Regions from separate parts of the Peribacillus sp. NPDC097675 genome, predicted to be linked through region 2. Evidence: riboswitches for the same ligand, from Rfam matches in the RefSeq annotation. Region 2 holds a riboswitch; each other region holds the start of a gene.
The links. A riboswitch is a leader RNA that binds a small molecule or an ion and turns the genes downstream of it on or off. The one in region 2 is predicted to bind thiamine pyrophosphate.

Region 1 (3,280 bases), on a different contig from region 2:
TTCCCAGATGCGACATGCTTCATTAAAAATATTTTACCCTTTTTATGAAAGATAACTCTTGCAATGGGTCAAAAGACAAAGTTTCAGCTTACAAACATTCTTTCTTTCATCCTTTTTCCACAAAAGTGCATGCATCCTATGTAGTCTAGTCTTTTCTCATACCCTATACCCTATTTAATAATCAATATACCTTTGAAAAAGGGATGAAACCAGAAAAAACGGGTATATAACCTGTAATGACATAATATGGGGAGAGATGATCAGATGAAGGAATTGAAACGAATTGTCATCGCGCATGATGGAAATGAAGATAGTAATCGGGCAATAGAATACGGAGCCACATTAAAAAAAGCATTTCCTGATGCTGTAATGACCATTGTTCAAGTGTTGAATGAAAAGGGGGACAACCGCATTATTGAAAGTGCATCAGCTCCAGGATTCGTTCCGGCTGCAGGCTTTTATGTTGATCCCTCACAAACGCATCCCGTTACAGAAGTGGAGCATCAGCTTCAAATGCGGGCTAACGATACTCCCTCCGTTTTTGAAAATAACGCAAGGATCGCCGAAAGTAACTTACTAAGCCTGCTAAATGAATATGGCATTATAGGGGAAGTTGAGATATTGGAAGGTAATGCCCCCGATAGTATATGTGAGTACGCAAAGCGAACCGATGCCGATCTAATTATTGTCGGTAACAGTTCCAAGAGTGGTTTGGAACGATTTTTCCTTGGAAGCACAAGTAGCTCCATCGCCAAGCATGCACCTTGCTCGGTATTTATTGCAAAATGACAATAAGGGCCGGCTCATCCTTGAGCCGGCCCTTTTCTCATTTACCTTAATAGGCTTTTTTGATTAAAACATTTGAAGCAGCCGAATAAAGCACCATTATCACGACCGCAGATAAGATAAAACTAATCAGCATATATGTCCCATTGTAGATTAATGAATAAAGAACGACTGGCTGTCCTTCTGGCGCATATTTACCAAAGAAAACGATACCTGATGTAAAATGACAGATAAACCTCAGAAAACTGCCCACGAACATGCCGCCTATTCCAAATAATTTCGCTTTCAAACGGTTTTCCTCTTTATAATTATTCACGAATCCATTCATGAATAATCCAGAAATTCCTACGACGGTAAAGGCAAGGAAGTAATCTATGAATCCCTGAAGCGGTGTCATGATTTGGACCGGCGTAGTGACTAACTGCAAAAGTCCCAATAATAAACCGGTTGCCATTCCGCCCTTGATCCCCCAGCGATAGCCCATTAAAAAAATGGGCACCATGGCAATGGAAATCGATCCCCCCTGCGGCCAAATCCTTGCAAAAACGAAGCCGGAGACTAAATCCAGCAGTAATGCCAATGCAGAAAAAATGGCAACCTCGGTCATGAATAATGTTTTATGCTTCATCATCTCTCACCCTTCTCCACGTGCAAAAGTGCCCATGAGTTCCCGTGTTGCTTTTTTTTGCATACAAAAAAGCAACACCAGGGCGGTAATGGATGCCCAGTATTGCTATCCAAAACCACATCCCTACGCTAGTACTAACTAACAGGTTCATAGGGTCTGAACTCAAACGTTCACTCTCAGCCAACTTGGCTCCCCTTGTGGAAGTATTTAATTTTTAATCCTCGGTTAGAATATACTACTAGTTTCTATAAATAACAAGTAAATAAATGCAAAGAATCCTTTTCCACCTTCCCTTTTATTGGTTATATTTTTTCACATAACCAACTTCTTTACATACCTTCAATACACATGGCATAAACCAAGTTAGATGGATTAAGACGACAATTTTTCTATAGACTCACTACGGTTAGATTTGATATCTTTATTAAGGCTATTTTGCACGAGGGGGAAAAGACATGGATAAACATTCAATTTCTGCTGAAAAGGGAGCCTATATCAGTATTGCCGCATATATATTCTTGTCAGCCCTCAAATTAACATTTGGTTATTTTGGTGACTCCAAGGGGCTTTGGGCAGATGGATTAAATAACACAACCGATATCATTGCCTCTGTTGCTGTATTAGTAGGTTTAAAAATATCGAAAAGACCACCTGATGATAATCATTCATACGGTCATCTGAGAGCTGAAACCGTAGCTTCATTGGTTGCTGCCTTCATTATGATCACGGTTGGCCTACAGGTCATATACAGTGCCATTGAATCTTTCTTCTCACAGGATACGTCAGTTGTACCCGATATGTTTACTGCTTACGTCGCTTTATTCTCCGCCATCTTCATGTACGGAATCTATCGCTACAATTTAGCATTGAGCAAAAAGACAAAAAGTGCTTCCATTCATGCTGTTGCACAGGATAATCGTTCGGATGCTTTGGTTAGTATCGGCGCTTTCATAGGTATCATCGGGAGCACAATCGGAATTTCATGGTTAGATGCCGTCGCGGCATTGGTGGTGGGTTTGATGATTTGTAAAACCGCTTGGGACATTTTCCATGCCGCTTCACTCTCTTTGACGGATGGGTTCGATGAGCAACATCTACAACAAATCGGTCAAACCATCGAGCTAACGGATGGTGTGAAAGACATGAGTGAAATTAAAGCTCGAATGCATGGAAATGAAATCCTTGTCGAAGCTACCGTTCATGTCAATCCGCTTTTGACCGTCATCCAAAGTCACGATATCACTGTGAAGGTGGAAGAAAACCTTCTAAAGGAACATGGCATTAAACATGTCATCGTTCATATTGAACCATATGTATTTCAAAAAAAAGGTACCCGTCAATAATTTGCGGTACCTTTTTTAATATACAAAACCTTATTTTTACGTTATTTACCTACAATTAATAATAACCGCGAAACTCCTGCACATATCCCCCATTAAATGAGTATTTAAAGAAAGCTTTTAATCTGGTATTATTAAAAACGTATATAAGTTTTGGAATTATATTCAAATTAATTCATAATAAAGTAAAAAAATTCATTTTCCTACACGATGGAGGGCAAAATGGTATTGAATCGAGAAATGACTCTTCACTTCCTATCTTCTCATAAAACTACTATCCTTACCGAATGGAAAGAGCGCTTGAAACATTTACCGGATAGTTATATAGACTATTTTGAAGAAGACATAGAAAAAATCTTAAATTCACTGATGAAACAACTAAAAGAAACAGATACTAACTTCGATGAGTTATTAAAGGATTTAGGAGAAAAAATTTCTGCTAACCGAGTCAAACAGCATTTAAATATGGATATTTTCTTTTCTATAACCTCGATTGGAAGGTCTATCATCATCGATCAATTTCTAA
Region 2 (3,280 bases):
ATTTCCTGCTGCATGCCCTCCTTTCAGTAATACCGCTTGCGGTCCCAGTTCAAGAATAGCGGTACATGCCTTATAAAAGTCTTGTTTCGTCCGGATTGAAAACCCGGTAAGGACTTCGGCTTCAGGTATATTGGGTGTAACAAGTGTAGCAAGTGGAAGTAAGTCGGTTCTCAACGATGAAATGGCCCCTTCATCCAGCAGATGGTGCCCGCTTTTGGATATCATGACAGGATCAAGGACGACGGTGGCAGTCTTGAATAACTTAAGTGAATTTGCAACGGTTTCGACGGTCTCCTTAGATCCAAGCATTCCTATTTTTACTGCATCGACATGAATGTCTTCAAAAATGGCCGCAATTTGATCGGTAATCATGGCTGAATCGATAGGTTGGACTGAGCGAACTTCCATGGTGTTTTGCGCCGTGACAGCTGTGATAACAGACATGCCATAAACCCCATGTGCCGAAAAAGTCTTTAAATCAGCTTGAATTCCGGCTCCACCCCCTGAGTCAGATCCCGCGATTGTTAGTGCTGTTTTCATATAATAACCTCCTCATATAATGATTTTTCAAGAGACCTTTCAATAAAAGAAGGGCTAAAAGTGACCCCATTAATGAACTAAGAAGAAAAGCTGGTACAAAACCAAAAAGCGCCGCCTTTTTTCCCAATAATAAGACAGCTATTGGATAACAGGCCAAAGAACCAAGAATGCCGGTCCCCAATATTTCACCTAAGCAGGCGAACCCCATCTTTTTTGTTTTCTGGTAAAGCACCGCGGCCAGGAGGGCACCAATCATGCTTCCCGGAAACGCAAAAATGGAACCAGTACCTGTCATGTTTCTGATAAGGGAAACCAAAAAGGCTTGTGTCACAGCAAAAAACGGTCCCAATATAACGGCTGTGATGACATTAACTACATGCTGAATAGGAAAGATCTTTGCATATCCAACCGGGACAAAAACGAACGAACTAGTTAAGGTAGTGATTGCCGTGAACATGCCAGTCAGCGTCATTTTCCGTAATAATTTGCTCATACTTAACATTCAAAGCGGCCAATCATGTTCGTTGTGAACCATATCCCAAAATAAATATTCATATCGGGAGGTCATTAAAAAGTGTTTCTCTAATTTATTTTGTTCTTTTTCAGGTAAACCTTCAGTCAGCTCATCTAAAAGCTTAGCTAACCATATATGGGATTCGGCGAATTCAGGAGATGAATACGATTCAATCCACTGGGCATAACGATTTGTCGGTAACGCTTTTCCGTTTTGTTCTTTTAATAGCAGACCAATCTCATAATAATCCCAAGCACATGGAAGCAAACAGGCGACAATGTCAGCCAGTGTCCCGTGATGTGCGGCATTTAGCATATAGCCTGTATAGGCAAGGGTAATGGGCGTGGGTTCGGTTTTTTCTAATTCTTCCGAGCTGATTCCGAACTCTTTGCAGTAGTTCCGATGCAAATTCATTTCTACATGGAGAGTCTCATTTAAAATACCTGCAAACTTGGCCATGGTTTCCATATCGTTAGCCTTGATAGCACCTAAAGCGAAAAGTTTGGAATACTCGATAAGATAGATATAATCCTGCTTCAAGTAATAGGCAAATTTACTTTCTGAAAGCGTTCCATCTCCAATTGCCTGAACAAAGGGATGTGTATGATTCCTTTTCCAGATTTCTTTTGCACGATTGTGAAGTCTCTCGCTGAAAGATTCTAATTGGGTATTCGTCATGGTTTTTTCCTCCTTGATTTCATTCACATACTTAGGAAGGCTTAGTGCTTATAAATGAAGAACAGCCGCTTTCAATTAGAAAGCGGCTGTTCTAGGAATGGACGGATCCCTTTACAACCTGCTTTCCTCCGCTGGTATGACCCAGATCAGGTACAAAGGGTTTGATTCTCAGCCTAATGGCTCCCCTAGCAGTCTGCTATTAAATTACATAAAAAACCCGTTCCTGAAAACGGAACGGGGTAGATGGATAAAGTCAAACGTACGAAGACGATATCATCCACTTTCCTCCGCCGGTATGAGCCGGGTCAGGTTCAAAGGGTCCGGAACAACATTCCATCTCAGTCTTTATAAAGACTCCCCTAGTGGTAATTCGTATGTGATTAGTGTCATCATAACAGATAAAAAGGAAAATGCAACCGAAAAGCCCGTTTTCTAAAAGAGTTTAATAGGTGAAAAGTATAAAAAATATTGAATGCAATTGACTTTTGGTTGTTATTGATATAAAATCATGTCGAAATCATTTATATATCATATTCTTATCCAGAGAGGTGGAGGGACTTGGCCCTAAGAAACCTCGGCAACAGGCCCATCGTGGTACTGTGCTTCTTCCAACAAGCGTATGCTTGGGAGATAAGAAGAGACGAACGGACCTCTGTCAACCTCTTCTTGGATTAGAAGGGGTTTTTATTTTTGTTAAATGATGTTTAAGGAAACTGCAAAAAAGGTATATATATTTTGGCTTAAGCGAAGCCTATAAGATTAAGCTTATTCAGAAGTATGAACCTAAGGAAAGGAGCCATTTATATGGCAGAGTTTTTCGAGAAAAAAGAACAGAGGAGAGCATTATTGATAGAAGAACTACTATCTAATGGTGTATATAAAACCTCTGATGAAAAGCATTTATATGATGCTCCATTAAAAGCTCTTGAGGATGAATATAGAATTATTATAGATAGAACAGGTAATGAGTCACCTCCAGAATGTATGACATAGCTAATATGTTACTATCATTAAATTAATAGCTAAAAGAAAAGAAGAAGCATTTGCTGCATGATAGAGCAAGTGCTTCTTCTTTTTATAAACTGACATAATTAGTACATAAATTGGTATGTGTATGGGTAAATTTTCACACATATACCTTGAAAAAACATATTTAAATCATAGAATATGATTGATTTTAACTAGTATTTTGATTATGATGAAAAGTGTAAAATACTTGAAAAAATGGGAAGTGATAATATTGCAGTATTCTCATATAACAGTGGATAAAATAGAAGAAAAGCGAAAAGAAATGATCAAGTTAGCAACGAATTATGGTTTTACAAGCAGACTTGCCGTTCAAGCAAGCCAAGAGTTGGATTCGTTGCTAAACGCTGTGACATCTGTAAAATACTTAGATCATGCACTTCCAAAAAATTAAATTGAATAAAGTTCTTCTAAAAACAAATCTAGTCCATTGCCTCTAAATGAGTCATGTAGTGACACGTTTACCAAGGATGACCAAATCGCGTTCCACTCCATCGAGTTCTGCCACTTTTGGTAAATGGG
Region 3 (3,280 bases), on a different contig from region 2:
TGTGCCTTTCTTTGTACTTGGAGCCAATCCACTAGCCTCAACTCCCCCTAGTTTTTTTGGTGGGATGGAAGGTTTTCATTATATTCAAAGTGGATGGACGCTCATGTTGGCTCTCGCAGCCTGGGGAGGTTTCCATGTCGGAAAAATCCTCAAGTTGCCTGCGCCCTGGCTCGTAGGGAGTATGTTGACGGTTGCCTTTTTCCAAGCATCCGGCTCCCTCCTTGCTGGGAAGGATTTGAATGCCTGGTGGCCAGATAGCTTCATGATTGTTTCACAAATCATGATTGGTGCAAGCGTGGGATCGAAGTTCAATAGGGCCATGTTCGTAGGTATGAAAAAAATTCTGGTGGTGTCTTCCTTAAGTACCGTTGCTTTTATATTCATGATGATACTTTGTGCGTATATCGATTCGAGAATGACTGGAATGACCTTTATGACTACCTCATTGGCTTTTGCACCAGGGGGAGTGGCGGAAATGACCGCCACTTCAGTTGCACTTGAATCCGATCCGATGTTTGTCGTTGCTGTTCAGGTGCTCAGGGTGTTAATGGTGTATGTGACATTGCCGCCATTATTTAAATTCTTACACCATCAAGCAAATCAAAAAAATAGACATCCCGACTTATCTGCATAGTGTTTACCCCATCACCAGGCCGCCATCAACAATTAGATTCTGACCGGTCACGGCTCGGCTCCACGGAGAGGCAAAGAATAATACAGCATCGGCTGCCTCTTCTGGGGTGGTCACTTTTTTTAGTGGTGTACTTTCTTCTATGAGGTGGAAGACCTCATCTGAAGTTGCAGAACTTGCGTCGGTTTTCATTAGCAGGCCCCCTGAAACCATATTGACGGTGATTCCGTCTTTACCCAATTCACTCGCCATGTTTCGTGTGAATCCAAGAAGAGCGGCTTTACTGGTATTGTAGTCATGGTAGGCGATGACGGGATTTTGAAATAGATTGGTCCCGATGTTGATAATCCGTCCGAATTTCCCTTCAATCATGTCTTTTCGACCGGCTTGTACGGTAAGTAATGATGCTTTTATGCTTCCCTCGAAATGGGATTGATAATCTTCCCATGAAATGGTCTCGGCTGTTTTAATGTTATCTACATCAAAGCTGAAGTTCACTAAAGCGTTATTTACAATCGTTGTGATGGGTTGACCAAAATGCATTTTCGCCCTTTGAAACATAGCTTTGACTTCCGACTGGTTTCTAACATCAGCGCGAATTGCAATCGCCCTGTTCTGCCCAATTTTTTCAACCACTTGCTGGGCTTTATCTCCACTTTGAAAATAGTTGACCACGACCCGGGCACCCTCCCGACCAAACCCTTGAGCGATGGCGGAACCAAGGCCCCTGCTGCTTCCTGTCACCAATACAATTTGATCACTTATCTTCATAAATAAACCTCTCCCTTACCCCATTTTTTTCATAAAAAAAGCTCACCCGATTAGAGGGGTGACCTTGAATGAGAAAAGTTTCAGTTCAATGCCACTTCCCTCCGCTGGTGCTAGCCAGATCAGGTTCAAAGGGTCAGAGTGTTGCCACTCCTCTCAGCCAAAAAAGGCTCCCCTAGTGCTATATATATGAATTCCTTGAAGTATAGCATAAACGACAAAGGTGCTCTAGGGTTACTATTCTTTCTCATATAATCCATCTTAAGAGGAATAGTATGGATATTAAAAACTGTTACAGTATGGTGCATTTACGATTCATTTACAAAATACTCTTATATTTTTTACATCTCCTTAATGGTAGGTACATGAACAGGATGTATATTGAAATTGAATATTCCAATAAATGAGTAGGGGGCGTTTTTTATGAGACGTACATTCAGTAAAAGAATCTTGCCGGTTGCTATCATTACTGCATTAGCCTTTGGAAGTGTAGCGTGGGGAGGTACAAATGACGATGTTTTGGCAAAAGGAAAGCCTAAGAAAGAGCCTGAAATTAGAAATGTCATTTTCATGATAGGGGATGGAATGGGGGTCTCTTATACTTCCGCTTACCGATATTTGAAAGATAGACCTGCTACGACTGTAGCTGAAAGGACAGCATTTGATAAATATCTAGTGGGTCAGCAGATGACATACCCAGAAGATCCTACACAGAACATCACTGATTCTGCTTCAGCAGCAACGGCGATGTCAGCCGGTGTGAAAACGTATAATGCAGCCATTGCTGTCGACAATGATAAGACAGAAGTCAAAACGGTGTTGGAGGCGGCAAAGGAAAGCGGGAAATCGACTGGCCTTGTTGCAACATCAGAAATCACTCATGCCACTCCGGCATCATTTGGTGCACATGACGAAAACCGAAAGAACATGAATGGCATTGCGGACGATTATTACAAGGATTTAATAAATGGCCAACATAAAATCGACGTTCTTTTAGGTGGAGGTCAATCCAATTTCGTACGGCCCGATGTCGATTTGACAAAAGCATTCAAAAAAGATGGGTATAGTTACGTGACGGATAAAAAACAGCTGGTAAAGGATAAAAACAAACAGGTTTTAGGATTGTTTGCTAAAGAGGGCCTACCCAAAATGATTGACCGCACTTCCGAAACACCATCATTGGAAGATATGACAGACTCGGCGATTCAACGCTTGAATAAGAATAAGGACGGATTCTTCTTGATGGTGGAAGGAAGCCAAATTGATTGGGCTGGCCATGATAATGACATTGTCGGAGCCATGAGTGAAATGGAGGATTTCGAAAAGGCCTACAAAGCAGCGATTGATTTTGCTAAAAAAGATAAGCATACCTTAGTCGTGGCGACGGCTGACCATTCAACGGGAGGATTCTCCATTGGGGCAAAGGGAGTGTATAACTGGTCCGGCGAGCCGATTAAAGCTGCCAAACGGACACCTGACTTTATGGCAGATGCCATCGTAAAGGGAGCAGATGTCGAAAAAACCTTGCAACAGTATATAGATCAACATGAAGTCAAGCTAACGAAAGAGGAAATAGAATCGGTCAAAGATGCTGTCACGAGTAAAAACGTTACGACCATCGACAATGCGATTGAGGCCATTTTTGATAATAGGTCCAATACGGCTTGGACAACCGGGGGACATACGGGGGAAGATGTACCCGTCTATGCATACGGACCATATAAGGAGCGTTTTGCCGGACAGGTCGACAACACCGACCAAGCCACCATCATCTTTGATTTATTAAAATAAATACTGGGAGGGATTCCGTGAACAGACTACTCATAAGTGCCTTTTTATTAACCACATTTTGTGCACTCAACACTCAGCCAGCCTTTGATG

Region 1: another riboswitch for thiamine pyrophosphate. It lies ahead of thiT (energy-coupled thiamine transporter ThiT); the one in region 2 lies ahead of tenA (thiaminase II).
Region 3: another riboswitch for thiamine pyrophosphate. It lies ahead of ACQKL5_RS11500 (3-oxoacyl-ACP reductase); the one in region 2 lies ahead of tenA (thiaminase II).

What each region holds. Positions count from the first base shown of each region.
Region 1 covers NZ_JBNNSK010000011.1:148,926-152,205, reverse strand. The annotation lists gene ACQKL5_RS16870 (transglycosylase domain-containing protein) at 1-23, opposite strand, end outside; gene ACQKL5_RS16865 (universal stress protein) at 265-789, shown strand; gene thiT (energy-coupled thiamine transporter ThiT) at 836-1,417, opposite strand; TPP riboswitch at 1,518-1,620, opposite strand; gene ACQKL5_RS16855 (cation diffusion facilitator family transporter) at 1,870-2,757, shown strand; gene ACQKL5_RS16850 (ATP-binding protein) at 2,965-3,280, shown strand, end outside.
Region 2 covers NZ_JBNNSK010000003.1:210,155-213,434, forward strand. The annotation lists gene thiD (bifunctional hydroxymethylpyrimidine kinase/phosphomethylpyrimidine kinase) at 1-540, opposite strand, end outside; gene thiW (energy coupling factor transporter S component ThiW) at 509-1,033, opposite strand; gene tenA (thiaminase II) at 1,043-1,732, opposite strand; TPP riboswitch at 1,839-1,929, opposite strand; TPP riboswitch at 1,998-2,103, opposite strand; SAM riboswitch class I at 2,266-2,369, shown strand; gene ACQKL5_RS06490 (Fur-regulated basic protein FbpA) at 2,537-2,725, shown strand; gene ACQKL5_RS06495 (aspartyl-phosphate phosphatase Spo0E family protein) at 2,973-3,152, shown strand; gene ACQKL5_RS06500 (N-acetyltransferase family protein) at 3,204-3,280, opposite strand, start outside.
Region 3 covers NZ_JBNNSK010000007.1:37,499-40,778, reverse strand. The annotation lists gene ACQKL5_RS11505 (AbrB family transcriptional regulator) at 1-634, shown strand, start outside; gene ACQKL5_RS11500 (3-oxoacyl-ACP reductase) at 638-1,402, opposite strand; TPP riboswitch at 1,482-1,586, opposite strand; gene ACQKL5_RS11495 (alkaline phosphatase) at 1,823-3,190, shown strand; gene ACQKL5_RS11490 (DUF4352 domain-containing protein) at 3,208-3,280, shown strand, end outside.